Regions from separate parts of the Paenibacillus sp. MABNR03 genome, predicted to be linked through region 1. Evidence: riboswitches for the same ligand, from Rfam matches in the RefSeq annotation. Region 1 holds a riboswitch; each other region holds the start of a gene.
The links. A riboswitch is a leader RNA that binds a small molecule or an ion and turns the genes downstream of it on or off. The one in region 1 is predicted to bind thiamine pyrophosphate.

Region 2: linked by a shared signal. The riboswitch ahead of AAIH57_RS24700 (ABC transporter substrate-binding protein) and the one ahead of AAIH57_RS08235 (thiamine phosphate synthase) in region 1 are both predicted to bind thiamine pyrophosphate.
Region 3: linked by a shared signal. The riboswitch ahead of thiC (phosphomethylpyrimidine synthase ThiC) and the one ahead of AAIH57_RS08235 (thiamine phosphate synthase) in region 1 are both predicted to bind thiamine pyrophosphate.
Region 4: linked by a shared signal. The riboswitch ahead of AAIH57_RS09530 (ABC transporter ATP-binding protein) and the one ahead of AAIH57_RS08235 (thiamine phosphate synthase) in region 1 are both predicted to bind thiamine pyrophosphate.

Annotation. Positions count from the first base shown of each region.
Region 1 is NZ_JBCIYR010000001.1:1,957,153-1,964,574, reverse strand. Features, by position in the region: gene AAIH57_RS08240 (ABC-F family ATP-binding cassette domain-containing protein) at 1-1,176, shown strand, start outside; TPP riboswitch at 1,290-1,399, shown strand; gene AAIH57_RS08235 (thiamine phosphate synthase) at 1,603-2,271, shown strand; gene thiO (glycine oxidase ThiO) at 2,293-3,522, shown strand; gene thiS (sulfur carrier protein ThiS) at 3,519-3,722, shown strand; gene AAIH57_RS08220 (thiazole synthase) at 3,726-4,493, shown strand; gene AAIH57_RS08215 (ThiF family adenylyltransferase) at 4,490-5,539, shown strand; gene AAIH57_RS08210 (winged helix-turn-helix domain-containing protein) at 5,615-6,403, shown strand; gene AAIH57_RS08205 (C40 family peptidase) at 6,535-7,035, opposite strand; gene AAIH57_RS08200 (thiamine diphosphokinase) at 7,322-7,422, opposite strand, start outside.
Region 2 is NZ_JBCIYR010000006.1:95,625-103,046, reverse strand. Features, by position in the region: gene AAIH57_RS24715 (MFS transporter) at 1-355, shown strand, start outside; gene AAIH57_RS24710 (hypothetical protein) at 779-1,288, opposite strand; gene AAIH57_RS24705 (phospholipase D-like domain-containing protein) at 1,564-2,853, opposite strand; TPP riboswitch at 3,338-3,450, shown strand; gene AAIH57_RS24700 (ABC transporter substrate-binding protein) at 3,764-4,804, shown strand; gene AAIH57_RS24695 (MTH1187 family thiamine-binding protein) at 4,839-5,129, shown strand; gene AAIH57_RS24690 (ABC transporter permease) at 5,129-5,887, shown strand; gene AAIH57_RS24685 (ABC transporter ATP-binding protein) at 6,030-6,839, shown strand; gene AAIH57_RS24680 (TatD family hydrolase) at 6,938-7,422, shown strand, end outside.
Region 3 is NZ_JBCIYR010000009.1:60,138-67,559, reverse strand. Features, by position in the region: gene AAIH57_RS27265 (IclR family transcriptional regulator) at 281-1,024, shown strand; TPP riboswitch at 1,151-1,264, shown strand; gene thiC (phosphomethylpyrimidine synthase ThiC) at 1,666-3,426, shown strand; gene AAIH57_RS27255 (hypothetical protein) at 3,645-3,896, shown strand; gene AAIH57_RS27250 (hypothetical protein) at 3,968-4,654, opposite strand; gene AAIH57_RS27245 (hypothetical protein) at 4,831-4,998, opposite strand; gene AAIH57_RS27240 (zinc ribbon domain-containing protein) at 5,494-6,270, opposite strand; gene AAIH57_RS27235 (helix-turn-helix transcriptional regulator) at 6,343-7,293, opposite strand; gene AAIH57_RS27230 (response regulator transcription factor) at 7,377-7,422, shown strand, end outside.
Region 4 is NZ_JBCIYR010000002.1:168,674-176,095, reverse strand. Features, by position in the region: gene AAIH57_RS09540 (ATP-binding cassette domain-containing protein) at 1-774, shown strand, start outside; gene hisC (histidinol-phosphate transaminase) at 799-1,920, shown strand; TPP riboswitch at 2,026-2,128, shown strand; gene AAIH57_RS09530 (ABC transporter ATP-binding protein) at 2,298-3,059, shown strand; gene AAIH57_RS09525 (ABC transporter permease) at 3,046-3,858, shown strand; gene AAIH57_RS09520 (ABC transporter substrate-binding protein) at 3,951-5,018, shown strand; gene thiM (hydroxyethylthiazole kinase) at 5,074-5,886, shown strand; gene thiD (bifunctional hydroxymethylpyrimidine kinase/phosphomethylpyrimidine kinase) at 5,883-6,695, shown strand; gene thiE (thiamine phosphate synthase) at 6,695-7,360, shown strand.

The DNA.
Region 1 (7,422 bases):
ATCCAGGAACAACTGGAGCAGGGCGATTTTTATCTGATTGATGTAAAAGTGGAAGAAATGGCAAATGGTCTCGGTTTGTCCGCGATCGGACTTGATCGTGACGTTGCTGCGCTAAGTGGTGGCCAACGGACCAAAGTACTGCTCGCCAAACTGTTGTTGGAAAAACCGACAGCTCTTCTGCTGGATGAGCCAACTAACTATCTGGATGTCGAGCACATTGAATGGTTGACGCGTTATTTGAAAGACTACCCATATGCGTTTATCCTGATCTCGCATGACACGGAGTTCATGAATGAAGTGGTAAACGTCATTTATCATTTGGAATTCGCCAAACTGACGCGTTATGCAGCCAACTATAACAAATTTCTCGAAATGGCGGATATGCAGAAAGCACAGCACATTGATGCTTATGAAAAACAGCAGGAATATATTAAGAAACAGGAAGATTTCATCCAGCGCAACAAGGCACGTGCCTCGACTTCTGGACGTGCCAAGAGCCGTGAGAAGCAGCTAGGCAAGATTGAGCGAATTGATCGCCCGGATGAAGCAGCGAAACCAACATTCAACTTCAAAGATGCGCGTGCGAGCAGCAAAACGGTATTCGAAGGAATTGATTTTGAGATTGGTTATTCCTACCCATTGCTGCCTAAAATGACAATGACCATAGAACGAGGCGAGAAAATAGCCATCGTTGGATGTAATGGTGTAGGTAAGTCGACACTTCTTAAAACCATATTGGGCAAAATACCGCCGATTAGTGGTAAGACGTTCTTGGGGGATTACCTGGAAACAGCTTATTTTGAACAGGAAGTCCGTGCCGGAAATATTACGCCTATTGAAGACGTGTGGAATGAGTTCTCCCATTTGACACAGAACGAAGTAAGGGGCCACCTGGCCCGCTGTGGTTTGAAAAATGAGCATATCACCCGTCCGCTGAGTGCGCTTAGTGGGGGAGAACAGGCGAAAGTCCGATTGTGCAAGCTCTTGATGCGGGAAAGCAACTGGATTTTGTTTGATGAACCGACTAATCACTTGGATGTGACTGCAAAAGCAGAGCTTAAACGAGCTTTGCAAGAGTTTAAAGGAACAGTTTTGCTCGTTTCCCATGAGCCTGAATTTTATCAGGATTGGGTAACAAAGACATGGGATGTTGAGGCATGGTCCGAGAAAAACTAGCAATTGAGCAGATGGGGAAGAGCTTCTCAAACGAAACAGTTCATTAACAACATAAAAGAAAAAATGAACGGTGACAAAAAAAGGTGTCTATGGTAACATAGGCTACAACTTCATATGAACACTGGGGGGGCCGCACGTTGCGGCTGAGATGGAATGATGCGATTCCGGACCCTTTGCACCTGATCTGGGTTATACCAGCGTAGGGAAGTGGCGCGTTTCAGTGAATGACATGGGCAAGCAAATTCGATTGTTGTAGCGAATGTGAGTGCCCACATGTACAAAGCATGCAGATATTATGTATAGATTACAGCTATGATCCAATAGCTTGTAACATGTGCAAATGGCATGTAACGGTCATTAACTAACAGGACTTGACTTCGCGGCCACTCCCCTACGGGAGTGGCTTTTTTTGTTGTACATATTGCTATGGAGAGGAGACGAACCCACACGACAAACTCTCATAAACATGTGAATTCACGTTCATTTGAACTGCATGCAGTTTCACCAGGTACAGGTGATAAACAACGTTTTGTAAAAACTGCCAAAGAGGTATGGCCATCTTTTGACTATATACACATTCGGGAGAAGCACTTATCGGATGGACAGAAGATGGAGTGGGCGTATAGCTTGCACGACGAGGGAATCCCTATGGAGCGTATTGTCATCAATGGTCTGAATGAGCTGAATAAACATCAATGCATACAAGGAGTTCATTGGAGTCAATACGACTTGGCCAGTGCTGACAGTTCTTCTTTAAATACAACCAATCGACTTCGGCTCGGCGTATCTGTTCATTCTCTAAGTGAAGCAAAGGAAGCTGAAGAACGAGGTGCGGATTATCTCTTTTATGGCCACGTGTTTTCTTCTGGCAGCAAACCAGGGTTCAAGCCGAGAGGACTATCCGCGCTAAACGAGGTATGTTCAGCGGTTTCGATTCCGATTATTGCCATTGGCGGCATTGAACCAGCAAATATTAATGCTGTGCGTGCGGCAGGGGCAAGTGGAGTTGCCGTAATATCATCATTATGGGCGAGTGAAAATCCGAAGGTAGCAGGAGCTGCCTTGCGGCAGGCAATTGAACGCTGGAGAACTTAGCCGAATCAAGGAGATGAATGGATGAGCGAAGAAGCAAGAAGTCGCAGTCGAAGTGGAAGTCTGTACAGAACTGGAACAGCCTATTCGAGCCAAATACGCGGAGAAATCCGGGGCAAGCTTCATGCGGAAACCATTGTAGTGGGCGGCGGCGTTATTGGTTGTGCCATAGCGTATGAGCTGGCTTCACAGGGCAAGGAAGTGATACTGGTTGAGCGTTCACGTATTGCAGGAGGAACGTCTTGTGCAGCAGCCGGAATGCTGGCTTCGGACAGCGAGGAATTCCATTCCCCAGTCTTGACCAAACTGGCACATGAAAGCAAAGCGCTGCTTTACCAGCAAACAGAACACATTAGTGCACTCAGTGGAATTGACATTGGCCTGCAGCAGCATGGATTTATTACACCATTTCGTCAGGAAAACGAAATGAACAATTATAGAGACAAGAGAAGCGGTGATTTGACAACAGAGCATGTGTGGTGGGATCGTTCCATTCTTCAACATCGAGCCCCATGGATCAGTGAAGAAGCGCACGGAGCTCTGTACAGACCGTCAGAAAGTGAGGTTCTCCCTGTCAATCTGGCGCGTGCCTACGCCAGGGCTGCTCAAACGCTGGGAGCTAAAGTTATAGAAGGTGTGCAGAATGTAAGGCTGAATGTGGAAGCGAATAGAGTGCAGGGCGTGGACACGTCCATTGGAATAATGACGTGTAAGCATGTCATTATTGCAGCTGGTCTCCAGGGAGGAGAACTGATAAAACAGGCAGGTCTGAATCTGCCGGTTCTCCCGGTGAAGGGCGAAATTGCTGCAGTCCGGTTTGCAGATCATGACACAGGTTACAGACCGGACAAGACAGTCTATGCAGATAATGTGTATATTGTCCCGAAAGCAAATGGCGAAGTCTGGATAGGAGCTACCAGTTTACCTGGACGTTCGGATCAGATCGTTACCGTTGAAGGTATACAACAGCTGCTCGCATCCGCAGCAAGCTGGGTTCCTGGCATAGGGCAAGCCCAATATTTGCGCGCTTGGGCAGGGGTTAGGCCATCGACGCCTGACGGGTTGCCTTATATCGGTGCTTGTGAAAGCATACCGGGTCTATACACCGCATTTGGACATTACCGCAACGGAATTTTGCTTAGTGCAATAACCGGCAGACTGATGGCTAATTTGATTGGCGGTCATACTTCGGAGGAGCTCGGCATTGAAGAGCTGTGTCCGGAAAGGTTGAGCAGAAAGGAGATCATGCAGTGAATATCATCGTTAACGGGCAAAGCATGGAGGTTGAAGACCATTTAAATCGTGTAGATCAATTGCTGCATTCCTTCAATCTACAAGTTAAAACTGTGGTGGTGGAGTTAAATCGCCAAATTTTGATGCGTGAGAATCACGCTACAACCGTATTAAGAGACGGAGATCGAATCGAGATCGTACATTTTGTGGGAGGCGGTTAAATCATGTTGAAAATTGGACATCATTCATTTAATTCAAGGTTATTGCTGGGTACGGGCAAATTCGAAGATCTGGATATACAGAGTCAAGCTGTAGAAGCATCCGGAACAGAAGTTTTGACATTTGCCGTTCGACGTCTGAACCTGGAAGAGCGCGGTAAGCGCCACTTCCTTGATACACTCGACCTGAAACGATATACATTACTGCCTAATACCGCGGGAGCTTCGACGGCAGAAGAGGCAGTACGCACAGCTGAACTTGCCCGGGCTTCAGGACTTTGTGATATGATAAAAGTTGAAGTGATCGGGGATGGAATTACGCTGCTGCCTGACCCGATTGAAACGTACAAGGCTTGCGAGATTCTGTTGGAAAAAGGATTTATCGTATTGCCTTATATTTCGGATGATGTGATCCTGGCCAAACGGCTGCAGCTGCTCGGTGTTCATGCGGTGATGCCTGGTGCTTCACCGATCGGAGCAGGAAGAGGTATTATTAATCCATATAATCTGGAGATCATTATTGAGCAGGCTGTTGTTCCTGTTATTGTAGATGCAGGGTTACGTTCACCCAAAGATGCTGCTTATGCCATGGAGCTTGGTGCGGACGGTGTGCTGTTGAACACCGCTGTGTCCGGTTCGGGAGATCCGGTTAATATGGCAAAAGCAATGCGGATGGGAGTTGAAGCGGGCAGACTGGCTTATGAGGCAGGCATGATACCCATTAAGCGTTATGCGGCAGCCAGCAGTCCGGCGGAAGGAATGGTTCATACATGATAGACGAGACAAAATCAACCGAGCAGAGCAATCGTTATTCCAGACAGGAACGATATGCACCGCTTGGCAAGGAAGGTCAGAAAAGACTAAACAACAGCAGAGTCGTGATCGTGGGAGCCGGTGCATTGGGAACCGGTATCGCGGAGACTTTGGTACGTTCAGGCATTGGACACGTTACCATTGCGGACCGGGATTATGTGGAATGGAGCAATTTGCAGCGGCAGCAGCTCTATATTGAACAGGATGCTGTTCAGCGAATGCCCAAGGCGATGGCAGCGGAGAAACGTCTGTCGGATATCAATTCCTCTGTTGTCATTGAAGGTAAAGTGATGGATGTCCGCGTAGATGAGCTTGAGGATTTAATTCAAAACGCAGACCTGATTATGGATGCAACAGACAATTTTGATACGAGGCTGCTGATTAATGATATGTCCCAGAAATATCGCATTCCGTGGATTTATGGGGGATGTGTGGGGAGCTACGGAATTACGTACACCTTCCTGCCAGGAGAGACTCCCTGTCTGAATTGTTTGCTTGGAGAGGTTCCGCTTGGCGGGGATACCTGTGATACATCAGGCATTATTCCTCAGGCCGTGCAGATGGTAACCGCCAACCAGACAGCGGAAGCCATGAAACTTCTAAGTGGAAATGGACATGCATTGCGGCAAAAGCTGTTGTCATTTGATGTATGGCGTAATGAATACATATCTATCAATGTGGACGGTGCCAAAAAAGCAGATTGCCCTTCCTGTGGTGAAGCCGCAACATATCCTTATCTCTCCGCGGCCAATTTGGAGAAAACCGATGTTTTATGCGGAAGGGATACGGTGCAAATTCGTCCATCTCGTCCAATGAAGCTGGATCTGCATGATACGTCTGAGCGATTGCGCAGATTGGATGAAGGTCCTGTGGAAGTTAACCCTTTCCTGGTTTCATTCACGACAGGGGCCCATCGAATGGTTATTTTTCAGGATGGACGGGTATTGGTTCATGGAACGAAGGACACCGCTGAAGCGCGTACACTCGTTCACCGATATTTTGGGTAAGGTTAATAACGGATGTTCAAGTCTATTCCTTTCAGGAATGGACTTTTTCATTTTATGGCATGCTAAACACACAACATGCAGCATACTGCTGTCCAGCAGGAAGGGATTGGTAACGAAAAACACGGTCCAATGGCTTGGCAGCGGTTTGAGACAGGCCGGGTGAACAAAATGAAAACATCCATTTTACTGATTGGTGTAAAAGAACGAACGAACGAGATCAAGGAAGTCTTATGCGCTGAGGGTTACACCGTTCTCGATAGCACATGGGAAGATCTGTATCGTGAACAGGAGTTTCAACTAACAACCTGCAGTATGGTTATCCGGGTGATGGAAGAGAATCATGATCATAAAATTGGTGAGGAACTGCACTGTCTACTGGAGCAAAAGGAAGGCAGTGTTCCCATCATTGTGATTACATCTCCAATCCCCCCTGAACAGGTTGTGGCTTGGCTCGATCAGGGCGTAAACGATGTGATCGTTGAACCCATTCAATGGAAGGTCATGATGGCCAGAATACGAAATTTGCTTCGGGTGTTTGCGAATGCAGTCCAAATGGACGAGGAAGTCATCGTCGTACATGATCTTAAGGTAAACTTGCGTTCACGCAGGGTTAGCCGTGCAGGAGAATACCTGATGCTGACGCCAAAAGAATATGAGCTGCTGGAATTTCTAGCGAGACATGTGAATGAGGCATGTACTCGAAGCGTGATATTAAGAGAAGTATGGGGTTATGATTTTGCGATGGATACCAACGTAGTGGATGTGTACATTAAACATTTGCGGGTCAAGGTGGATAAAGGGAGAGACATCAAACTGATTCAAACGGTTCGTGGAATTGGATACATGCTTCATACCGATTCGTGATCGGAGATATCAATCAATCATCTAATTACCGTAATATACAAGTTTATGTATCAGAGAAATACGGGTAAATATAAAAGGACCGGATCCAAGATCCGGTCCCAACTGCCTGTCTTTAATGCAAGTTTCCTGAACTACAGTACACGGCGAGACTTAACATATGTTCTTTTCCAAGTACCGGAATTCAGATCCGAGATCGTTACGCCCGGAGAGCCGTAAGTGTGCAGAATTTTACCATTCCCTGCATAAACAGCAACGTGTGTTACGTTTGATCCTGTGGAACGGCTGCCGCTTGAGAAGAATACCAAGTCTCCTACACGCAGGTTTGCCTTGGAGACAGCTTTACCTTCTTTAGATTGCTTAACCGACGTACGTGGCAAGCTCACACCATATTTTTTAAAGATGTATTTCATAAATGATGAGCAGTCAAAGTACTTTGTAGTTGATGTTGACGCGCCAAATTTATAAGGTGTTCCCGTAAATTTTTTGCCGTAGTTTACAATTTGTTGTCCTGTCGATACAGATGCAGTTGCTGCTTGTGCAACAGGTGCATTTGTCATTAATACAGCTCCAAAACCTAGTGTAGCGCACAACCCTACGGTTACGGCCTTTTGGACAAAGATGTTTGTTTTCATGTTGTTATTACCTCCAAAATTCGTTTTCGTTAAGTTGCTAGAGCGAGTATAACAGGTTTGTAACTGCCTAGAAATTGGATACAACGTGATAATCCCTTATCCCGCCTAGGTTTGGGTTTCTTTATTAAAAAACAATTAAAAATGTCAAAAAATTAATCGTTGACTAATAACTTTCCGCAGACAAACAGAAAAGACCCTTGATTATCAAGGGTCTTTCGTAATTTATACGTGTAATCTCGTAAAAATCTCAGGTTACAAAAACGTAATAACTCTACCGTGAAGAATGTTAGTCCTTACTCTGAATAATTAGCAATAGTCCACTATCTATGGAGACAGTACCTGATGCGCCGAGCAGTTTATTACTTATTCCCAGGGATTGTCCCATTC
Region 2 (7,422 bases), on a different contig from region 1:
GTACAGTTGTCTCGCATCTGTTCTCTTGTTAATGGTATTTCCATTTACAAACCAAATCTGGTCTGCATTTCTCATCATCTTACTGCTTGGACTTGCGATGTCAGGCATCTTCTCCATTGCCCTTGTCTTCGCTAGTAAACTGCTGCCTGGAACAGAAGAATCCACACCAAGCATCTTGATTGCCTCAGGCGGGGTCGGCGGTGCTATTCTGCCTTTGACCACGGGATGGAGTCTTGATCATCTGGAGATTAATCAATCTGCATGGATGCTTGCCATATTTGCAGTTGGCCTGCTTATCATTAGCGTGATCACGCATCAATGGCAGAACAAACATATAGCGGATTCTGTGACATAACAGTTATGTGTTTATCCTTTCCTGAGGATTAGAAATACCTATTGTAGAGATTGAGATGTCCACCGCCATGACTTGGCAGTGGACATCTTTTTCTAGCGTTACTCTGTTCTAACGAACCTAGCACACGCTATCCCCCTCCATTTCTACATGTTTGAGATCTAACGAATCCTAGAGGCGTTATTTTAGGTAATTATCTCAAATTCAAGGTCTCGTTGCAGTTTCTTAGCATAATAACGCCGCTGAGATTCGTTAGATTTTTCATTCCCCTAAAAACTGGCCTAATAAGGTGTTCTCGATTCGTTAGCGCTGTAATTACGGTGGAAAGTGCCCCATCTTTGCCTCAGATCACCTTTCATTACAGGTGAGAATATGATCTATTCATTTGCACAAGATTGCCCAGGAAATACTTTGGGTCCAGCTGCATCACACACTCTTGTTAACAACAGGCATTACAGGCCCGTTATCCTTGATGAATTTACCGAATACATATCGCACGAGGGGCCCCAAAATGATCAATTGATATGGCAGCGCCAGGCTGAAGTTACGAGCGATTGTATGAAGGTACTTACGGAGTACGGATGCCCCATTTAATTGATCCGCCAGGTATGCTGAAACCATCCCATACAAGGACATGATCAGAACCATGCCAATCACCATGAAAAATGACATGGCGAGCACACTCAAAATCTTGTTGGACTTGTCAAAGGGCAAGGAAAAAGCAATCTTTCTCGCTACAGGTCCGACAATGAAGGACTCTACCACAAACGCGATGACAAAACATAATATGAATTGAAGCAGTATCTCAAGCGGGGACATCCTACCGAGTAACCCACTGTGCCATAAATTGAATGTCATCATGACGACAACCATTCCTGTACACATCATTAATCCGAAAATAATTTGTTCCTTCTTGCTTGTTGGCAATTCACTCATCCTCTCTGTTTACCTTCGTAATTATAGAGATGAGGAAACCCTCCACATAAGTGAACATTCTGTGAACATTCAGACGGGTACTCCAATGAAATTATATCTCCCGTGTGATGACTTGCCGGTTGGCGCGGTCCATACATCGCGAATACTAAATGAGATTTCTGAATCCATTGGTCTGGTTCTTCCCCGATACAGATCCATTTGTCTTGGCGCAAGAAATATAAGCAAGCTTTGATGAGCTGGAGCAAAAATTCAACTCAAAAAATGTGGGTTCTTTCCTACAACATAAATCTCCAGAGAAAAGACAGTTTGGATAAAGCTGTGATTGCCATTCGTTTGATAACAGAGCCTTTCTGATTCGTAGATTCTGCTGGATGCTCACCTTTATTCACACGCGTACTATGTGCACGTTTGATATCCATAGCCTCTGTTAGTTCGTTGGCGAATGCAGAACCAGAAATGACCACAGCAGATTCGGTATTTAGAAAGGCAGATCTGGGATCAAGATTATACGAACCAACCATGCTGAGGTAATCATCCATGACAAATGATTTGCCGTGTATGGAATAAGGGCCTTGGTATTCATAAATGGCCAGACTGGTATCAAGCAACCGTTTCTTAGAGCTTAAGTATCCCGCGAAAGCCAAAGGGTTAGGGGTCTGCTGGATTGAATTGGTTAGCATGACCCATTCTGCTTTTGGATTCATCGACAGATGTACTGCTTTCTTCATTTTCTTGGTAGGAATGGCATATGGCGTCTGAAGGTACACTTTCGACTTTGCTTGATTGGCGAAATGAACAAATGCTCTCCACATGGTCGGGTCTTTATACAGCCTTTTGATTGGATTGTGAATGAAAGCGACGTGGTCGGAATGAAGAGCTCCTTGAGCCCATTCCTTCGGCAACACTTTAACAAAAGGATCGCTCTGAGCCCGAGCTTTTTTATATAACTGAGCCAGCCGAGCAAGCTCTTTTACCCCCTTTGCATGATGCTGACGTTTTGCATGTTTTTCTGGTTTGGTGAATGGATGATTCCATAACCGATCTATATATTTTTTCATTTCAACAACCGTGCTGTTCGTATTATGGTTTGGATTGTAAACAAGGACATCCCGATCGAATACATAGTCTTTTTGGGGTTGCAATGCCATGTATTTATCACCAATATTTTGGCCGCCAATGATGCCATATGTGTTGTCGACAAGAAGGATCTTGTCATGCAGACGGTTATGCCATGTCCATGGCATAAATATGTGGAGTGGTTCATAATACCTTAACTCCACATTGGGGTGAGCTGCAATGGCATCTGGAATATCACGCAATTCTCCGCGCATGCTGTGAAAAATCCCGTCTAAAATGATTCGAACATGCACACCCCGATCAGCTGCATCGAATAAAGCAGCAAAAAAGAGTTGAGATGTTTTTCCCTTTTGGATGGAGTAATAAGCCACGTCGATGCTTGTTTTCGCCTCTCGAATGGTCTGGATTCTCACCTGACCGGATTGAAAGCCGTCCTCCAAGAGTAATACGCGATCTGTTGTACTTCCTTCTGTTACCGATTTTTGCATATCCGTATTTTCAATAGTAGTTGGAGACGGAACCAAAAATAAAAGGTAAGCTGTGAAAAAAACGTAGATACAATAGGACAGAATAATTGCGAATATGATTTTAAGGATCATTCAGTACGCCCCCATTTTTATGTAAAAAATAATTATTTGTATAGCAGTACTATCTCCTTTTGTATCTAAATTATGTTATTTAAATGAATCAAGCGACCCCGGTCAAGGTCAAACGATCAAAAGCTGATCGCTGAAATAGGGAAAGCAGCCCTTATGCGACGAGATATCAAACATCGGATTTGATCCAAGTTTTTGTTGGAAACCTTCCAGATCCTCAGCACTTAGGCTATGGCCCACTATCCGATGCTTTTGCACTAAGCCAGATCGCCTTATATTATTCGCCACGATAATTATTTACGTATCCCATCCAGTTCCTGACTGGACACGTTCCACCCGCTGGCCTATAATTACACCTAGTAATGCCCGTAACTTCATAGTTTCCCAGGGGAGTCGGAATTGGCCGGCTGAGAGTGTATCCCACGAAGATACTAACCCTTAGACCTGATCTGGATCATGCCAGCGTAGGAATCGGAGTATATTGAATAGGCCCAGCCATGTGCTGTACGCCACCTCTCTAACGCCTGCACGCGTCCCGGATTTCGGGGCGCTTTTTTTGATGTTATCAGAAAGATTAAGCTTCGAAGCTGACTTACTGATATTGCAAGAAAAAGTGCCGCCAAATCGGTCTGGCTTCTTTTTTTACATGGATAAGACATTTTTCTTAATTTCTTTTTGTATAAAAAAGGATGCCATCCGGATCATAGCTGGTATAAATCGAAGGATTTATGCACCATGCTTGGATATGAAGCCAAGGAGTACCCCGTGCCACTGGCCGGACAACTGAAGGAGAGAAATCAAGATGAGATGGCGGAAAATGATCGGCCTCCTGCTCTTGTGTGTGACACTGGTCACCGTCGCTGCATGCGGCAGCCAGGAGGCAGCACCCACAGGACAGAACGGCAGCAGCAACACTGAAAACACCAATGAAGGGGATAGCGCAGCACTGAAGGATGTCAAAGTCGTGCTCGACTGGACCCCAAATACAAACCACACTGGTCTGTATGCCGCCGTGGATCAAGGTTTCTACCAAGCGGAAGGCTTGAATGTTGAGATTGTGCAGCCGGGTGCTGGGGGCGCGGATACGATGGTTGCGTCGAACGAAGTGCCTTTTGGCGTAAGTTATCAGGAGAGTGTAACACAAGCCCGTACACAGGACGTTCCGCTTGTCTCCATTGCAGCCGTCATTCAGCATAATACGTCCGGTTTCGCCGCTCCGGCGGACCGAAACATTAAATCACCCAAAGATTTTGAAGGCAAATCCTATGGCGGCTGGGGTTCCCCTGTGGAAGAAGCAGTCATGCAATCCATCATGGAAGGCGAAGGCGCCGATGTGTCCAAAGTGAAAAATATTAATATGGGCGATGCCGACTTTTTTACCGCAGTGAAACGGGACATTGATTTTGCCTGGATTTTCTACGCCTGGACCGGAATTGAAGCCGAGCTGCGCGGAGAACCCATCGACATGCTGTATGTGAAGGATTATTCCGACGCGCTGGACTATTACACCCCTGTACTCGTTACGAACGAACAGACCATTCAGAACGACCCCGAGCTGGTTAAGGCGTTTATGAAGGCCACTTCCGAGGGGTACCAATACGCTATTGATCATCCCGAAGAAGCTGCGGACATTCTGATCAAGGCTGTACCGGATCTGGATAAGGACCTTGTCCTGGCAAGCCAAAAATGGCTCAGCCCTAAGTACAAGGACGATGCTCCGCGCTGGGGTGAGCAGAAACAGGAAGTATGGCAAAATTACACGGACTGGATGTTCGACAAAAAACTGCTCGATGAGCAGATTGATGTATCCAAGGCGTATACGAACGAATTTTTACCTCAATAAAATACAACTAACCCGAAAGGAGCCGTGATCTCTCATGGCAAGCACACTGCTTAGCATTCAGGTCATTCCCAAAACGCCAAATGGTGAAAATTCATACCCTTACGTGGATCGTGCCATTGAAGTTATTCAGCAATCCGGTTTGAAATACCAGGTCAACCCGCTCGACACCACGATGGAGGGAGAACTGGAGGAACTGCTCGAAGTTGTCCGCAAAATGCACGAGGTGCTCGTGGAGGCTGGCAGTCCAAGCATCATCTCCCAGATCAAAATTGCCCATAGCCCGAACGGCTTCAGCATGGATACCCTGACGGAGAAGTATCGCTAATGCATACCTATTTCAAAAGTGTATGGCCGCCCATTGTGGCGGTTATTCTCTTTATAGCGATATGGCAGGGCGCGGTGTCCCTGTTTCACATTGAAAAATGGATGCTGCCGGCACCTTCCGACATCGCGCATGAAGCGGCATCCCAGGCAGAACGGCTCGGCATGCATGCATGGGCGACCATTCAGCTCACGTTGATCGGCTTCGCGGCGGGCACACTGGTAGGACTGCTGATTGCGATGGTGCTGCATCTGATTCCATTCCTGAAATCAGCCCTCTATCCATTACTTATCCTTAGTCAAAATATACCTACCATCGCGCTCGCTCCGCTCTTGCTGATCTGGTTCGGATTCGGGCTGCTGCCCAAGCTGATTACCATTATCCTGGTCTGCTTCTTCCCCGTTGCTGTTGCTGCCATGGATGGTCTAACCCGAACCGATGCCGCAATGATGAATTATATGCGCATGGCGGGAGCAAGACGCGGACAGATCTTCTGGAAGCTGGAGCTGCCGCACGCATTGCCCTCGATCTTCTCCGGTGTCAAAATTGCCGCCACATACAGCGTGATGGGCGCCATCATTGCAGAATGGATCGGAGCGGATAAAGGGATCGGCTATTATATGATGCTTCAAAAGTCCGCCTACCGGACAGACCGTCTATTCGTTGCGATCATGATTATTGTAGCGCTTAGCCTGCTGCTCTTCCTTTTCATTGCCCTGCTGGAGAAGCTGCTCGTTCGCTGGCGACCACAGAAGCGTTGAATCGCATCATAAGCAATATACAAGGTTAGGAGGTGAATGCGAGATGACACTCAAACATAACGAACAGGCGCAAACAGTGCCAAGCGGAAGTACCACAATTAAGGGGTCAAATGAAGGATCACTCACTCCCGCTCCCGCTGCTATGTCCGTTTCCGGGACTAGGAATCTGCCTGCGCTGGAAGTACAGGACGTTCATGCTTCATTTCGGGAACGCAGGAGCAAGCTCCCGGTCCTGAACGGATTGTCCCTGACTGTGGAGCAGGGCGAATTCGCAGCCATCGTTGGTCCTTCCGGCTGCGGCAAGAGCACGTTGTTTCACATCATTGGAGGCTTGCTAAAACCGCAAGCAGGCCAGGTCCTGATGAACGGACAGAACGTTACCGGACAGCGGGGTAAAATCAGCTATATGCCACAGCAGCCTGCTCTCTTCCCATGGCGCACCATTGAAGAAAATGTGCTGCTTGCAGGTGAAGTATCGGCAAGTGCTCCGCCCAAGGCAGAAGCACTCGCGGAAGCACGGAAGTGGTTGGCCAGTGTTGGTCTCGCCGGATTCGAACAGGCCTATCCGCATATGCTATCGGGCGGCATGCAGCAGCGTGCTGCATTTCTTCGTGCCCTGCTCAGCCCACAGGAACTGATGCTGCTCGATGAGCCCTTCAGTGCGCTCGATGCATTGACGCGCAGCGATATGCAGCGCTGGCTGCTTGATATCTGGGAACAGAACCGCCGCTCGGTGCTGTTCATAACCCATAATATCGAAGAGGCACTGCTGCTTGCCGATCGAATCTATGTGTTATCCAATCGACCTGCTGCAGTGCTGCAGGAGGTAGATGTTCCTTTTGACCGTCCAAGACGTGAAGAAATTACGGAAGAACCTGCTTTCCTTGAACGCAAACGACAGATTTCCGAGTGGATGAGAGAAGAACAAAAGAAAGCCCGACTATCTCCATAGTACGGGTTTTTGGTTGTATTTACCTAAAGTGGTGATCCAGTTCAGCATCCTTTGCGTATCACTATTCGAAAGACCAAAGACTACAGGGGGGCACCTCCATGCATACTCAAGTTTTTGCACCATTAATCGATGCTCATATTCATCTCGATCAATACACACCAGAAGAGCGACGTGAGATGCTGCAATCCTTTTCGAACAAACAGGTTGAAGCACTCATCGCAGTTTCCATGAACATGGCTTCGGCCCAGGCCAATCTGGAGCTGGCGAGACAGAATCCCCGAACCGTGTATCCGGCCTTCGGCTTCCACCCGGAACAGTCCTTGCCTGCCGCGGCAGACCAAGACCTCTTCTTTGATTGGATTGAAAAGCACATCGGACAAGCTGCGGCCATTGGGGAGGTGGGATTGCCTTACTACAATCGCCAGGAAGCTGAACAGGAGGGGCAAGATTTTGACCAGAGCGGGTATATCGAGCTGCTTGAACGGTTTATCCAGCTTGCGAAGCGGCATAACAAACCCATCGTGCTTCATGCCGTATATGAAGATGCCGACATCGTTTGTGACATGCTGGAACGATATCAGTT
Region 3 (7,422 bases), on a different contig from region 1:
GCAGCAAAATCTTGTCTTTATATATCTTTATCGTATGTTTCCCTATAGTTAAAGTCAATTGATTGGAGGCATTTGTTACGCAATTGTTATATAGTTCGAAAGATATATGGGTAACATTTCCTGATGGTGCAGATTGCAGGGGATTTAGGCTTATAAAAAGAAAATATTTACACCTTATCCGGTTGTGTTTTGGCGCTTTTTGGTTTACAGATGAGATTGTTTCTCATATAATTTATGTAACCAAGTTTCATGTGATGAAACATGAGGAGGGCATTATGCCATGGAAGACCGCAAATTAACCGTCCGTGCTGTGGAACGGGCGCTGGATATATTATTGTGTTTTACCACCCGCAGTGATCTGGGACTCACGGAAATTGCCAGCCAGATTGGTTTGCACAAAAGTACAGTTCACCGTCTGATGGCTACACTGGAGGAGCGGGGATTCGTTATTCGTGATGCTGCCACAGAGAAATACCGACTCGGTATTCGAATCTGGGAGCTGTCTGCCCATATGTCCCGCAGTGATGATCCGGCCATATTGCTGCTTCCTGCGATGGAGCGGCTCAGAGATCGTCTGGGAGAGACCGTCAGTCTGTATCTTCGGGATGGCAGTGAACGGATACGAATTCAGGCCGTCCAGAGTGATCAGGCAATCCGCCGTGTGGCTCCGGTCGGCGTGCGGCTTCCCTTATCTGTAGGAGCATCCAGCAAGGTGCTAATGGCATTTGCGACGGAGGAGGACCGGGAGGAATTGATGAATAGCCCGGAATGGCCGGTATTTATCGATCCTGAGGTTTATCTGGCCCAGATGGGAGATATTCGGGAGAATGGATATGCAACCAGCTACGAGGAACGGGAGCCTGGAGCGGCTGCAGTATCCGTACCGATTATGGACCGTAAGGGAAATATCGCTGCTGCACTTTCGGTATCCGGACCCGTTAGCCGTCTGTCCCAGGAAACTTTGCATGAATATGCACCTGTGCTGAAGGAAGCGGCTGCGCAGATGGGCCTCATGTTGTCCTGATTTTGAATACAGTGGAAGATAAAGGGTTGTTTTTCTGATGGACTTGCGCTAGTCTGTAATGGACGGCCCGGCGGGGCTGGAATGATGAATTGAATATGGAACTGCGGTACGTATACCGCAACTTGTTAACGTTACTGGGGGAGTCCGAATTGTCCGGACTGAGACGGAATCGCATGAGATTCCGGACCCTTTGCACCTGATCTGGATCATACCAGCGTAGGGAAGTAATCGGCGATATAACCACGAACACCTGCATAATACTGCCTTTGGCATGTCTCCACTTGAGGGAGCATGGCATCAGGCTTGTTATGGGTGATGGACATGAGCCGGTTCCCTCGGGAACCGGCTTTTTTTATATACAGTGAACAGGCGAACGTCCGCTGCAAAGAAGGATTACATCTCCTGATGTGCGGGCCTGCGAGAATGGGGTTTAGTCCAGTCATTCAATAGCCTGTCAGCTTAATCTGCTGTAATGTCCTCTTTTCCGAAGTGTGGTCGCTCTTTCTTACCTATGCGTGGATGATTGGGCTGGGTGCGCAAGCCAACAAACGGACTAATCAATCCATGGGACCACCAACGAGGAGGAAGAGGTAGCGATGAGTACGGACAACAGAACAACGGGACAGAACCATTCAGAGCATATGTTGGAAAAGGAAACAGGGGCGGCCGGGCGGGTTCAGCCATTTCCCGGCAGCCGCAAAGTGTACATTCAGGGCTCACGTCCGGACATTGCTGTACCGGAGCGTGAAATTGCCCTTCATGACACGAATACTCCCCAAGGGGTGGAGCATAACGAGCCGCTGCGTGTCTACGATACGAGCGGCCCCATGACCGATCCCGGATTCCATGCGGATATCCGGGCAGGTCTGCCAGCTCTGCGTACACGCTGGATTACAGAGCGGAATGACGTTGAGGCATACCAGGGACGCACCGTCAAACCGGAGGATAACGGTTTGAAACCTGGAGGGAAGAGAGCCGGAGCTGAAGAGTACCCGGGCTTGCGCGGCAAACCGCTGCGTGCACAATCCGGACGATGTGTCACCCAGATGCACTATGCGAGAAAGGGCATCATTACACCGGAGATGGAATTTGCAGCCATTCGTGAGGGAGTGGAGCCGGAATTTGTGCGGCAGGAGCTGGCGAGCGGCAGAGCCATTTTGCCGTCAAATATTAATCATCCCGAGAGTGAGCCGATGCTGATCGGGCGCCATTTTCACGTAAAGATCAACGCGAATATCGGCAATTCGGCCGTTTCCTCTTCGATCGAAGAAGAGGTGGAGAAGATGACCTGGGCGGTTCGCTGGGGATCGGACACGGTGATGGATCTCTCTACGGGCAAGGACATTCATACCACCCGGGAATGGATCATCCGCAATTCGCCTGTACCGATTGGAACAGTGCCGCTCTATCAGGCGCTGGAGAAGGTGAATGGCGAAGCCGAGGCCCTGACCTGGGAACTTTATCGTGACACGCTTATTGAGCAGGCAGAGCAGGGAGTGGATTACTTTACGATCCACGCAGGCGTGCTGCTGCGTTATATCCCGATGACGGCCAAACGGATGACAGGGATTGTTTCCAGAGGCGGCTCCATTATGGCGGCATGGTGCCTTGCACATCATCAGGAGAATTTTTTGTACACCCACTTTGAAGAAATCTGTGAAATCATGAAAAGGTATGATGTGGCCTTCTCTCTCGGAGATGGACTCCGCCCAGGCAGCATTTATGATGCCAATGACGAAGCGCAGATGGCTGAACTTGCTACGCTCGGTGAACTGACGCAGATCGCGTGGAAGCATGATGTGCAGGTGATGATTGAAGGGCCGGGACATGTGCCGATGCACAAGATCAAGGAGAATGTCGACCTCCAGATGGAGATCTGCAAGGAGGCGCCGTTCTATACACTCGGACCGCTGACGACAGATATCGCACCGGGCTATGACCATATTACCTCAGCCATTGGGGCGGCGATGATCGGCTGGTTTGGAACGTCCATGCTCTGCTATGTGACGCCCAAGGAACATCTGGGCCTGCCGAACAAGGATGATGTGCGGGAGGGAGTTATTGCCTATAAGATTGCTGCACATGCCGCGGATCTGGCCAAAGGCCATCCCCGTGCACAGCGCCGGGATGACGCACTGTCGAAGGCCCGCTTTGAATTCCGCTGGCGGGACCAGTTCAACCTGTCACTGGATCCGGAGCGTGCGCTGTCCTACCATGATGAGACGCTGCCGGCTGAAGGGGCCAAGGAAGCCCATTTCTGTTCCATGTGTGGACCGAAGTTTTGCAGCATGCGCATCACCCAGGATATTCGTGCCTTTGCCGCAGACAAAGGGCTGTCCGAGAATGAGGCTGTGGCGGCTGGAATGCAGGAGAAGGCTGTGGAATACCGAACCCGATCCTAGGCGACGTTACAGCGCAATCTGGGCGGTCTAGAATGTATAAAAGCCGTTCTCTCCGCTATTGGGAGAAGAACGGCTTTTAGTTATGGAACCAGTTTGCTTCGCTGAAGAAGTAGATAGAGGGTCAAAATACAGGATATTTCTATCCGTTATAGGTTGATTGTCTCACAGATGTTTAATAAAATGAGTATAAGTAAAGACAAATAAGAGTAGCCAGGCCAATGGCTACTCCTGCACAGCATTTGCGGCAGGTATTCCTCCGAGTGCAGCTTAGCTCAGATGAAGTGACCCGTCAGGCCTGTCAACCTGTGGCGGGTCACTTCTTTTTCCGTTCGATGTATGTCAGGAGCGCAATAATTAACATTGCGAACACGATTACGTCGTTGAAAGAGAAGTTCATAGGATCACCTCCCACTGGAGGCAAGCCTATTCCCCACCACAAATTGGCTGTACATATGGATTATACCATTTGAAAGACTCTCATTCGAGAGTCTTTTTATCATGAAACAAAAGTACTTCACAGCTGAAGCTCTACATGTCAAAACTAACGATGAACGATGTTCAGGTGCTGCTCCAAATAGGTTGCAAGCGATGCCAGGGGACTGTAAATCTCCGTACCTGCATTTGCTGTTGCGCGAGCTGCTGCGGGAGCCATGGACAACTGAGCGGCAACCACCATTTTGTCTGGCGACTGAGCAGCCAATTGCTGCAAGCCCGTACTGACTGCCTCAAGATAGCCGTCCTTATCGCCCCGCATAATCAACTCAAATGTACCGGGAATTAACACGGCCTCTATTCTTGATGTATCCGCAACCTGCTGCCCGCTTGTTTCACCTTGCTGCAATGCTTTATTCACCCGCGTCATCGTTCCTTCAACGGTTGCCGGGTTGGTAAAAGCAAGGATGTATTCTTGGGAAGTCTGCTGCAGCTTCTGCAACAGTGGATCATCGATGCCGATGACGGGTATGGAAACATGCTGTGCTGCCTGCGCCAGTTCCGCAGCAAATAGGGTACAAGTGACCAGGATGGCATCTGCATGACATTGGGCAATCCATTGTAACGTCTGAGATACCTTCTCTTGCGTGACAGCTTCAGAGAAGTTGGCATCATGTTTGCGGCGATCCAGACCCGGATCGACATAATGCACAAGTTCTACTTCATAGGAGGCGAGTGTCTCTTCAATCAGTGCGATGTTGGAATAGTGAGCGTGAAAACAGCCGATCGTGATCATGGTGACATCCCCTTTACCAATGCTTTTAACCTGTGAGTGCAACAGATATTTAACTCATTATAGAAATGCAATTGGAAACTGTACAGATTTTTATGCCAAACGCCAATAACCGTCTCCCCGCCAAACGGCGGAAGGACGGCTCTATAATCAGGTTCGAATATGATCAGATGTACATTTTAGCGCATGGAAGGCGATGCATTCTTTTGTGCCATTTTTTGCTGCAAAATCTCATGAAAGGATAGACCTTGAGTGTTCTCATTCTCCTTTTTGGGAGCAGTGGTCGCCGTGTTGCGTGGATATTGGTGGTGGTACGGGATCATTTGCTGAATAGGCATGCGGATCATCTTGGTTCCTCCTTTGGTGCATGTTCGAATATGCACTCGTTATTGTTTTCTTATTTAAGGTTATGTATTTCCGATAGGCCCAGTTCCTCGTGCACAAATAGGTATATGTGACTTGTTAGACGAAACCGGGAAGTTATGACGTAATTCCAATTGGATTGTAGTGATTTTACCCCGTATTGAGAAGATGTAAACGGTTTGAGGGAAATTCAGGAATAAAGAACCTGATATAAATGGTTTGATATGGGAGGATGGAATCGGTTGTTAAGTGAATAGTCCCATTTTCGCGAATGTCAATTGAGCCCTTAAATAAGACAAATTGTCCGGAGAGTAGGTATCATTGAAGCTAACTAACTTGGTACCATAGTCGGTTGTCTTGGGTGTGAAGGGGAATGTTTTACACGTTTTCACACGTGAGACAAGGGAGATATACCAAACAAGCCGTCCGGAGAACCGGACGGCTTGTTGTTCATCAAACAGGAAGAGAAATAATGTTCATTACTGATCTGCACTTGGTTTAGCTTGTTTAACTGCAATATAGAGATCTACTTGGACATTGGCAGGGTCCATACTCCGCTCATCGTATAACTCGAAATCACCGGTAAACGTTCGCTCGTGCTGATGGTTCCAGGCCCATACGGCGCCCCATGCTTCACCTACAACTTCTGCCATTGGACCCTTTCTGGAGGTGAACACGGCGTATGTCGCAGGAGGTAATTCGATCGAGTTCATACCATCAGGCAGCGTTTCATCTGCAGCCACCTCATGACCTACGAGTATGGTGTATTCCCCGTGGATACCATCGGTATAATCCGCATAACAGCCATATCGGGCTGCCTCGGGAGCGGGGAGCGGCCCTGACGTGAAGTAACGATCCCACAATCCCTGAATGCAACCTTTACCGCTCATCTCAATGGCATTGGTCGTTCTGGCCGAAACACCAGCCAGGCGTTTCCCAGGAAGCGTAATATACCGAACGGGTTCAACGGAGTTCCTTTTTTCATTCCTTTCAGAAGTGGATCTATTCCATCGTTTCAAAAAAGGAAGCTGATTGCGCAGCATCGAGCGGGCCGATTCCTCGTCCGTACCTTCTTCCTTGAGGATCGCGGTGCACATCTCAATCATGCCTTCCAGCGTAATGTTGGGCTGTTGGAACATGCCTTCTTTATAACAATAGATGCAGTATTCGCGGGTTGCATTTCCATCTGCTTCCGTTCCGAATTGGGCAGGGGTGGTTAGCGGCATTCCGCAGCTCTGGCATACAGTGACGTTCATTAACAATTCCTCCTCGTTATGTACAGCTTGAATATAGATGAAGTATAACGGGAGGAACTGGACAGCTGTCTGTCAGGTTTGCGGAGGGGCTGTATAATTTTGCACGATTTGTTCTGCGATTTGGCGGATCTCGTCACGAATATGAAGAGGCTCCAATACTTCGGCATCTGCTCCAAAGCCAAGAATGAATCCGTACAGCCAGCTATCCTCCGGAAATGCCACCTGGCTAATGTAATATCCCTGGCTATCGGGGATCACATTCTCTATGCCAAACCACTCCTCGGCAATATGACGGACACGGGCGTGGAATCTCATCGTCATGGCAACCGTGTTCCCGGGAGTTGCCCATTCCTGCTGCCAGGGCTTGTCCTGCGGATTGACCGGTTTGCGTTCGAAGTGACCTTCGGCAAGTGTAACGTCCTGCATCCGGACCAGCTTGAACATCCGAAACTCATTGCGCGCATGACAGAACGCATAGAGGTACCAGGAGTGCTTTTTAAGAACAAGGGTATGAGGATCAACAGTTCTGTGAGTGTGGGCTCCTTCGGCACTGCAATAGGTAAAGGTGACAGGGCGCAGCTGATCCAGTCCCTGTTCGATGATTTGCAGTTTGTTCTGCAGCGCTTCAGGATGGGTCCACATCGAGTAATCAACAATAAAGCGGTTTGTGTCAGCCTGGAAGTCCTCGTTTTTCGCTTCCGGCACGATGCTGCTAAGTTTCTCCATCAGCAGCTCCCGTGCTACATTGGTATGAGAAGTGGAGACGCTGCGCAGTGCGGTGACGATGGAGGCCAAATCCCGGTCAGTCAGCACATTTCGGTCCAGACGATAACCCTCTGCAAGGCCAATGCCGCCGCTCATGCCCTGGTATGTCACCACAGGAATGCCTGCCTGGCCCAGGGTGTCAATGTCACGGTAGATTGTACGAATGGAAACTTCAAACGTATCTGCCAGATCCTTGGCCTGCACACGGCCGCGATTGATCAGCAGCACAACGATGGCTAATAAACGGTCCAGTTTCATATATTGGATTCCTTTCAATCATTTATAAGTTGGATTCAGATATGTTATATTGTTGAGCATCACATATAGGAGTGGAATAAGCAATGAAGCGAATTACCATTTTGATCGCGGACGATGAAGTTGAGATCG
Region 4 (7,422 bases), on a different contig from region 1:
AGCACAAGTCAGATCAGTCCTTTTCTTCAAGTAGATAGGGTTCAGAAATCGTATGATCAGCGGACAATTCTATCCGACATCAATGTCAATGTAAGACAAGGGGAATTTGTAGCCATCGTTGGACGAAGTGGTTGTGGCAAAAGCACTTTGCTGCGTCTGATCGCCGGGCTGGAATACCCCTCTTCCGGAAGCGTTATGCTGGGCAACAGAAAGCTTGGCAGTACAGCACCAGAGACACGGTTTCTGTTTCAGGAAGCCCGACTGCTGCCTTGGAAATCCGTGCTCGACAATGTACGGCTGGGAATCCCAGACAAGAACAAGGAAAATGCACGCCAGTCACTTCGCAATGTAGGACTTGGAGAGCGTGAAGGTGACTGGCCGGGGGTATTATCTGGCGGACAAAAACAACGTGTTGCCTTGGCACGGGCACTCGCAAGTCATCCGCGTTTACTGCTGCTGGATGAACCGCTGGGTGCATTGGATGCATTGACCCGAATTGAGATGCAGCAATTAATCGAACGCTTGTGGGTAGAAGAAGATCTGACTGTCATTCTGGTCACTCATGATGTCAGTGAGGCGGTTGCGCTGGCTGACAGGGTACTGTTAATCGAGGATGGTCATATAACGATGGATACCCGAATTACGCTGGAGCGTCCACGTGTTCGGGACAGCGGGTTTGCTCATTTTGAAAATCTTATTCTAAATCGCTTGTTGACTCCTCCACAAGAGACACCACAGCAGATAGCCCAGAAACAGATATCATTCTCGATCTAATTCCACTGGAAAGAAGGTATGATTATGCAATCCCTCTCAACCGTTCCCTCTCCTCCTGTTAAAGATCTGTTAAATCAAATTCCGGCTTATACACCTGCCAAATCCATGGAACAGATCCGGCGGGAATTGGGACTGGAAAGTGTAGATCGACTTGCAGCGAACGAGAATCCGTTTGGCTCTTCTCCCCTGGCAGCGGAAGCAGTCAGATCGCTGAGCTCCGATCTTCTGGCTCAATACCCCGACGGTTCCAGCCAACTGCTGCGTGACAAACTTGCGGAACGTCTGGGTGTGCGTAGCTCCCAACTGGTATTTGGCAGTGGATCATTCGAGCTCCTAACCCTTACCGCCCAAGCCTTTCTTAATCCCGGCGAGGAATCACTCATTCCGGTCCCCTCCTTTAACTGGTATAAGGGCGCTACGCTGCTGGCAGGCGGGGTTATTCATGAAGTGCCTTTGGTCAACCATTCACTGGACCTGGAGCAATTCCGGCAGCGGATCAATGCTTCTACCCGAATCATCTGGCTGTGCAATCCGAATAATCCAACCGGAACCATTTTCACGGCAGATGCCCTGCTTGGTTTACTCGAACATGTGCCCTCCCATGTCGTGGTTGTCCTGGACGAAGCGTATTATGAATTTGCGGAAAGTGAAGATTATCCTGATACGGTTAAGCTGCTGGAGCAGTATAATAATCTGATTATTTTGCGAACCTTCTCCAAAATATATGGACTTGCCGGCCTGCGAATTGGATATGGCATCGGGAATGAAAGCATCATTGAAGGCATTAACCGGGTCAAGCTGCCCATCAGTTTGACGGCCACCTCCCAAGCCGCTGCTTCAGCCAGCCTGGATGATCATGAATTTGTTTCTCATTGCCTGCACTACAATCGTCAGGGACGGGAAACGTTAATGCAGTCCTTTGATCATTGGAAGTTACCCTACATCCCTTCCGAAACGAATTTCATGATGGTGGATCTGTTGCAGGATAGTGGCCCGATTACCAAAGAATTGTTAAACAGAGGCATCTCTGTCCGCGGCGGTGCCGAATTCGGCATGCCTTCCTGGCTTCGGATTACGATTGGCACACCTGAACAGATTGCCCGTCTGATCGGTGAGCTTGATTCACTGTTACATTCAAACAATTAGAATAGGTCACTTTCCTAACTTCTTTACGCACACTTCTTTTAAGCCGCCCTCTTTACATCTCGCGGGAATGTGATATATGCTGTGTACACAACTGCATATCTTGAACGATTGCACTAGGGGAGCCTTGCGGCTGAGACGAATGAATGTATTCGGACCCTTTGAACCTGATCTGGATCATACCAGCGGAGGGAAGTGGAGCGGACTTTCAGTTAACGGATTTTTTCATATTCATATGAACATGAATATCGGTTGAACTTAACAGGCCCACTCATTTCTCCGGAAATGGGCGGGCTTTTTCGCGTTTACTTACATACAGATCGCAAATAACGTGCATTTCCTTTCAGGCAGTTTTTATTCCAAGGGGGTCAAGAAACCAAATGAGCAACGATGTACAGATTGACAACATGACCTTTACTTTTCCGGATCAGAGACATTCCCCCGTGCTCTCCAATGTGTCGATGTGTGTAAAAAAGGGAGAATTCGTCTCGCTGATCGGCTCCAGCGGGTCGGGCAAGAGTACACTCTTCAAGCTGCTGGCAGGCTTGCTTGAACCGACAGACGGCACGATCGAAATTGCTGGGGTGCCGCCAGGACAGCGACTTGGTCGAGTCGCCTACATGCCGCAGAAGGATTTGCTGTTATCCTGGCGGACGGTTATGGAGAACTGCCTGCTTCCCTCGGAGCTTGCCCCGAGGAAGCAGGACAAGGTGAAGCTGCGCGCTGACATTATGGCCGGACTCGACAGATTCGGCTTATCCGGCTATGAGCATGCCTACCCGGACGAACTGTCCGGCGGCATGAAGCAGCGGGTTGCCCTGCTTCGCACGTTGTTGACAGGAGGACAGCTGATGCTGCTGGACGAACCCTTTGGCGCGCTTGACGCCATGACCAAGCGGGAGATGCATCGCTGGCTGCTAGAATTGTGGGAAAGCCTCGGCAAAACGGTGCTGTTCATCACGCATGATATCGAAGAAGCCCTGTTATTAAGTGACCGGATTGTCCTTCTGACTCCTGGCGGTCGGCAGCTGCTGGACATCACGGTGCCTCTGCCCCGTCCGAGACACTCGGACATGGTCTACGATCCCGATCTTATACAGATGCGACAACGGTTGGAGGAACAACTACATGCGAAGCTTTAACGTCAGCAGATGGTTTGCCCGCTATGCCCTGTTCGCTGTGCTTCTCCTCCTGATGCTGGCTGGCTGGGAATGCATCGTGCGATTGGGCTGGGTCCCTTCTTTCATTATCCCTGCACCTACATCAATAGCGAGTTCTCTAGTTGAGCATAGGCATTTGCTCCTGGGAACCCATCTGCCTGCCACATTGATGGAGGTAGCAGTTGGCTTCGGCTTGTCCATCGTTGCCGGAAGCGCACTGGCCGCTGGCATGCACCTCAGCCGTTCGATTGAAAAGGCGCTGTATCCCTTCATCGTAATCAGCCAGACGATTCCACTGATCGCCCTGTCTCCTGTATTCATTCTGTGGTTTGGCTACACACTCTGGAGCAAAGTCGCTGTGGTGTTTCTGATCGCTTTCTTTCCGATTGTGGTCAGCACCTATGATGGTCTCCGTCAAGGCGACCCGGAACAGCGCGAACTGCTGATGACCATGGGAGCAAGCAAGTGGGATCTGTTCCGCAAGCTACAGGTACCTCTTGCGCTCCCCTCTTTCTTTTCAGGATTGAAGATGTCAGTGGTGTACTGCGTGGTCGGCGCAACCATTGGCGAATGGCTCGGAGGCAGCAAAGGTCTTGGTTATTTCAGCCGCAGAATGTCCAGCAACATGAATACCGATGCGATGTTTGCCTCCATTCTGCTGTTATCCTTGCTGGGCATCGGTCTGTTCGTGCTTATTGCCTGGCTGGAGCGAGCCCTTGGATTGAAGCGGAATGCAGACCATGCAGGCAGAGAAAAGTCGATTAAAGGGCAATCGCAATGAGATAACAAGTGCTGCTCCTTCCTGTCGATCTCTTTGAAACATATCAGCGATTGGAACCAAACAAAAATGAACGAAACGAGGCCCATTTATCCATGAGAAAAAAGAAACTCATTCACATCCTGCTTCCTGCCCTCATCTGTTTACTGTTGATCGTCAGCGGTTGTGGCAATACGGGTGACAACCCATCATCGTCCGATTCCGATCCCCAGGTTCAGGGCACAGATTCAACAACAACCGGATCGTCGTCTGGTGACCATGATTCATTGTCCATCATGCTCGACTGGTATCCGAACGCAGTCCATTCCTTTATATACGTTGCACAGGAGAAGGGATATTTTGCAGACCAAGGTCTCGATGTGGACATTCAGATGCCTGCTGATACGAATGATGCGCTCAAGCTTGTAGCTGCTGGCAAAGTGGATCTGGCGCTGAGCTATCAGCCGCAAATTTTGCTAGCTCGTGGAGAAGGCATTCCTGTACGATCCATTGCCGCTGTTGTTCGGCATCCGCTCGTTCATCTGTTGACGGAAACGGACGGGAAAGTACATTCGCCCAAAGATCTCGAAGGACTGACGGTAGCGTATTCCTCCGTTCCCCTGTATGAAGCCATGGTACGCACGATGATCCGCCAGGATGGTGGCAATCCGAACCACATGAATTTGGTGGATGTCGGTTTTGACCTATTTCCATCGCTGGCCTCCGGACAGGCTGATGCCATAATGGGTGGTTTTATCAATCATGAGCAGTTGATTCTGGAGAAAGAAGGTCATGCCGTGAAGTCGATCAATCCTGTCGATTACGGCGTACCGGATTATTATGAACTCGTCCTGACGGCAAGCGATGAGGGCATTGAGGCCAAGAAGGATCAGCTCACCCGTTTCGTCAAAGCGATGCAGGCAGGGCAAACATATGTGGCGGAACATCCAGAAGAAGCATTGAACATCCTGCTCACCCACGAAAATGAAACGTCCCCGCTTGATCCGGAGATTGAAGGAAAAAGCCTGGACATCCTGCTGCCACTAATGACTGAAGAAGATAAGCCGTTTGGCTGGCAGGAAGCCTCCTCCTGGGAGAACGTCCGGGAGTGGCTGGTACAAAGTGAATTGGTTCCGGAATCGGTCAAAGCCGCGGATGCTTTTATTAACTTGCAGGAGCAGTAAGTAGTGCAGTTGCTGCTATAAAAAACAATAATGGCTCACTAGGAGGAATTTTCATATGTCATATCTGACTCTTGTTCGTACCCAGAATCCACTTGTTCACAATATCACCAACATCGTGGTCGCTCCCTTCACAGCCAACGGTCTGCTTGCACTCGGTGCCTCTCCCTTCATGGCCTATGCACATGAAGAGGTAGCCGATGTCGCCAAAATATCCGGAGCGGTCGTGCTTAACATTGGCACACTGGACGACAAGGTGGTTCAAGCCATACGCCTCGCCGGGCAATCGGCCAATGCCAATCATGTACCTGTCGTATTGGACCCAGTCGGCGCAGGTGCAACAGCCTATCGCACAGAAACGGTTCAGATGCTCGTGCGTGAGCTTCGCCTCACCGTCCTGCGGGGTAACGTGGCGGAAGTGGCCAATGTCATTGGCGAGAACTGGAGCATCAAGGGCGTGGACGCAGGCCAAGGAGAAGGAGACCGCATCGGGATCGCCGAGCGGGCAGCGCAAAAGCTCGGCTGTGTAGTTGTTATCACCGGACGCGAGGATGTCATTACGAATGGACAGACGACATTCCTGGCACAAAACGGACATGCCCTGCTTACCCAAGTCACTGGCGCAGGGTGCCTGCTCAGCTCCATCATCGGTGCCTTTGCTGCGGTTGCCCCGGCAGGAGAAGAACTGCTCGGCAGCGTTGTCGAAGCACTCACCTTCTATGGGGTTGCGGCCGAGATCGCGGCAGAGCGCACAGCCCATCTGGGACCGGGCAGTTTCCAGATCGAGCTGTTAAACCAGCTTGCGCTGGTAAATCCGGAATTGCTTGCGCAGCGGGCACAAGTTCGCCAGGTTGGCGGTGTTGCAGGATGAGTATGGCACAGGCACTCACAATTGCCGGATCGGATAATGGCGGTGGGGCGGGCATTCAGGCAGATCTGAAAACTTTTCAGGAACTGGGTGCTTACGGCTTATCTGTCATTACGGCTGTTACGGCACAGAATACGCTCGGTGTTCAGGGGGTATATCCCGTTCCACTGGAAGGCATCGCCCAGCAGCTCGATTCCACGGGTGAAGACTTTCAGCCTGGGGCGGTAAAGACGGGCATGCTCTTCAGTGCAGAGACCATTCGTTTGGTTTCCGAGAAATGGCGGCAATTCGGCTGGTCCAATCTGGTTATCGATCCGGTTATGGTTGCTAAAGGCGGTGCCCCGCTGCTTCAGCAGGAGGCGGTACATGCCCTGATCACGGACCTGCTTCCACATGCGCTGATCACGACACCAAATATACCGGAAGCGGAGCTGCTTACCGGGATGAGCATCCGGAACCTGGCGGAACGTGAAGAAGCCGCCAAGCGGATCGTGCACATGGGCTCTGCGTATGCTTTGGTCAAAGGTGGTCATGCTGAGGGTAACGGGATGATCGTGGATGTGCTCTACGACGGCACCTCCTTTCATTATCTGGAGAACGTGCGTATTGTAACACGCCACACCCATGGGACCGGATGTACCTATTCCGCCGCCATCACGGCCGAACTGGCCAAGGGTTCGTCTGTACTGGCTGCCGTAACGACCGCGCGAGCATTCATTCAGGCTGCCATTGAGGATGAACTGGGGATTGGGGCCGGTCACGGGCCGACGAATCATTTTGCGTATCAGCGCAGACAGCGGGGTGAGCAGTGATGCGCAGATGGGATGCAGAAGCGGTACGCCGGGCGATGCAGGTGTACTTGGTGATGGGCAGCGTAAACACCGCGCTGGACCCAGTGGATGTGCTGTGCCAGGCCATCGCCGGCGGCATCACGCTGTTCCAGTTCCGCGAGAAGGGAACTGGGGCACTTGCAGGCGAAGACCGCATCTCGCTTGCGATGCGACTTCGCGAGGTGTGCAGCCAGCACGGGATTCCGTTCATCGTGAACGATGATGTGGAGCTGGCTGTTGCCGTGGAGGCCGACGGCATGCATGTCGGCCAGGACGATGCGGACGCGGCGCTGGTACGCGCCCGCATCGGAGCGGGGCGGATGCTTGGCGTATCCGCCCACTCCGCGGAGGAAGCCCGCCGTGCCGTGCAGGCGGGCGCCGACTATCTTGGCGTCGGGCCCATGTACCCGACGCGATCCAAGGCGGATGCCCACGCTGTGCTGGGCCCCGCCGGGGTGGCGGAACTGCGCGCCGCAGGCATCGCAGTTCCGGTGGTGGGTATCGGCGGCATTACGCCCGATACCACGGCCGCCGTGATGGCGGCAGGAGCCGACGGCGTAGCCGTCATCTCCGCCATCGCGGGCGCGGCCGATGTGCGCGCAGCGGCTGCGCAATTCGCTGCGGCGGTGCGCGGGTTGCAGGCATAGCCGCGCCTCCCTGCACCGCCTCCCCCTTTTCGCGCTGAGGCGACGATGTTCATCCTGAGTGG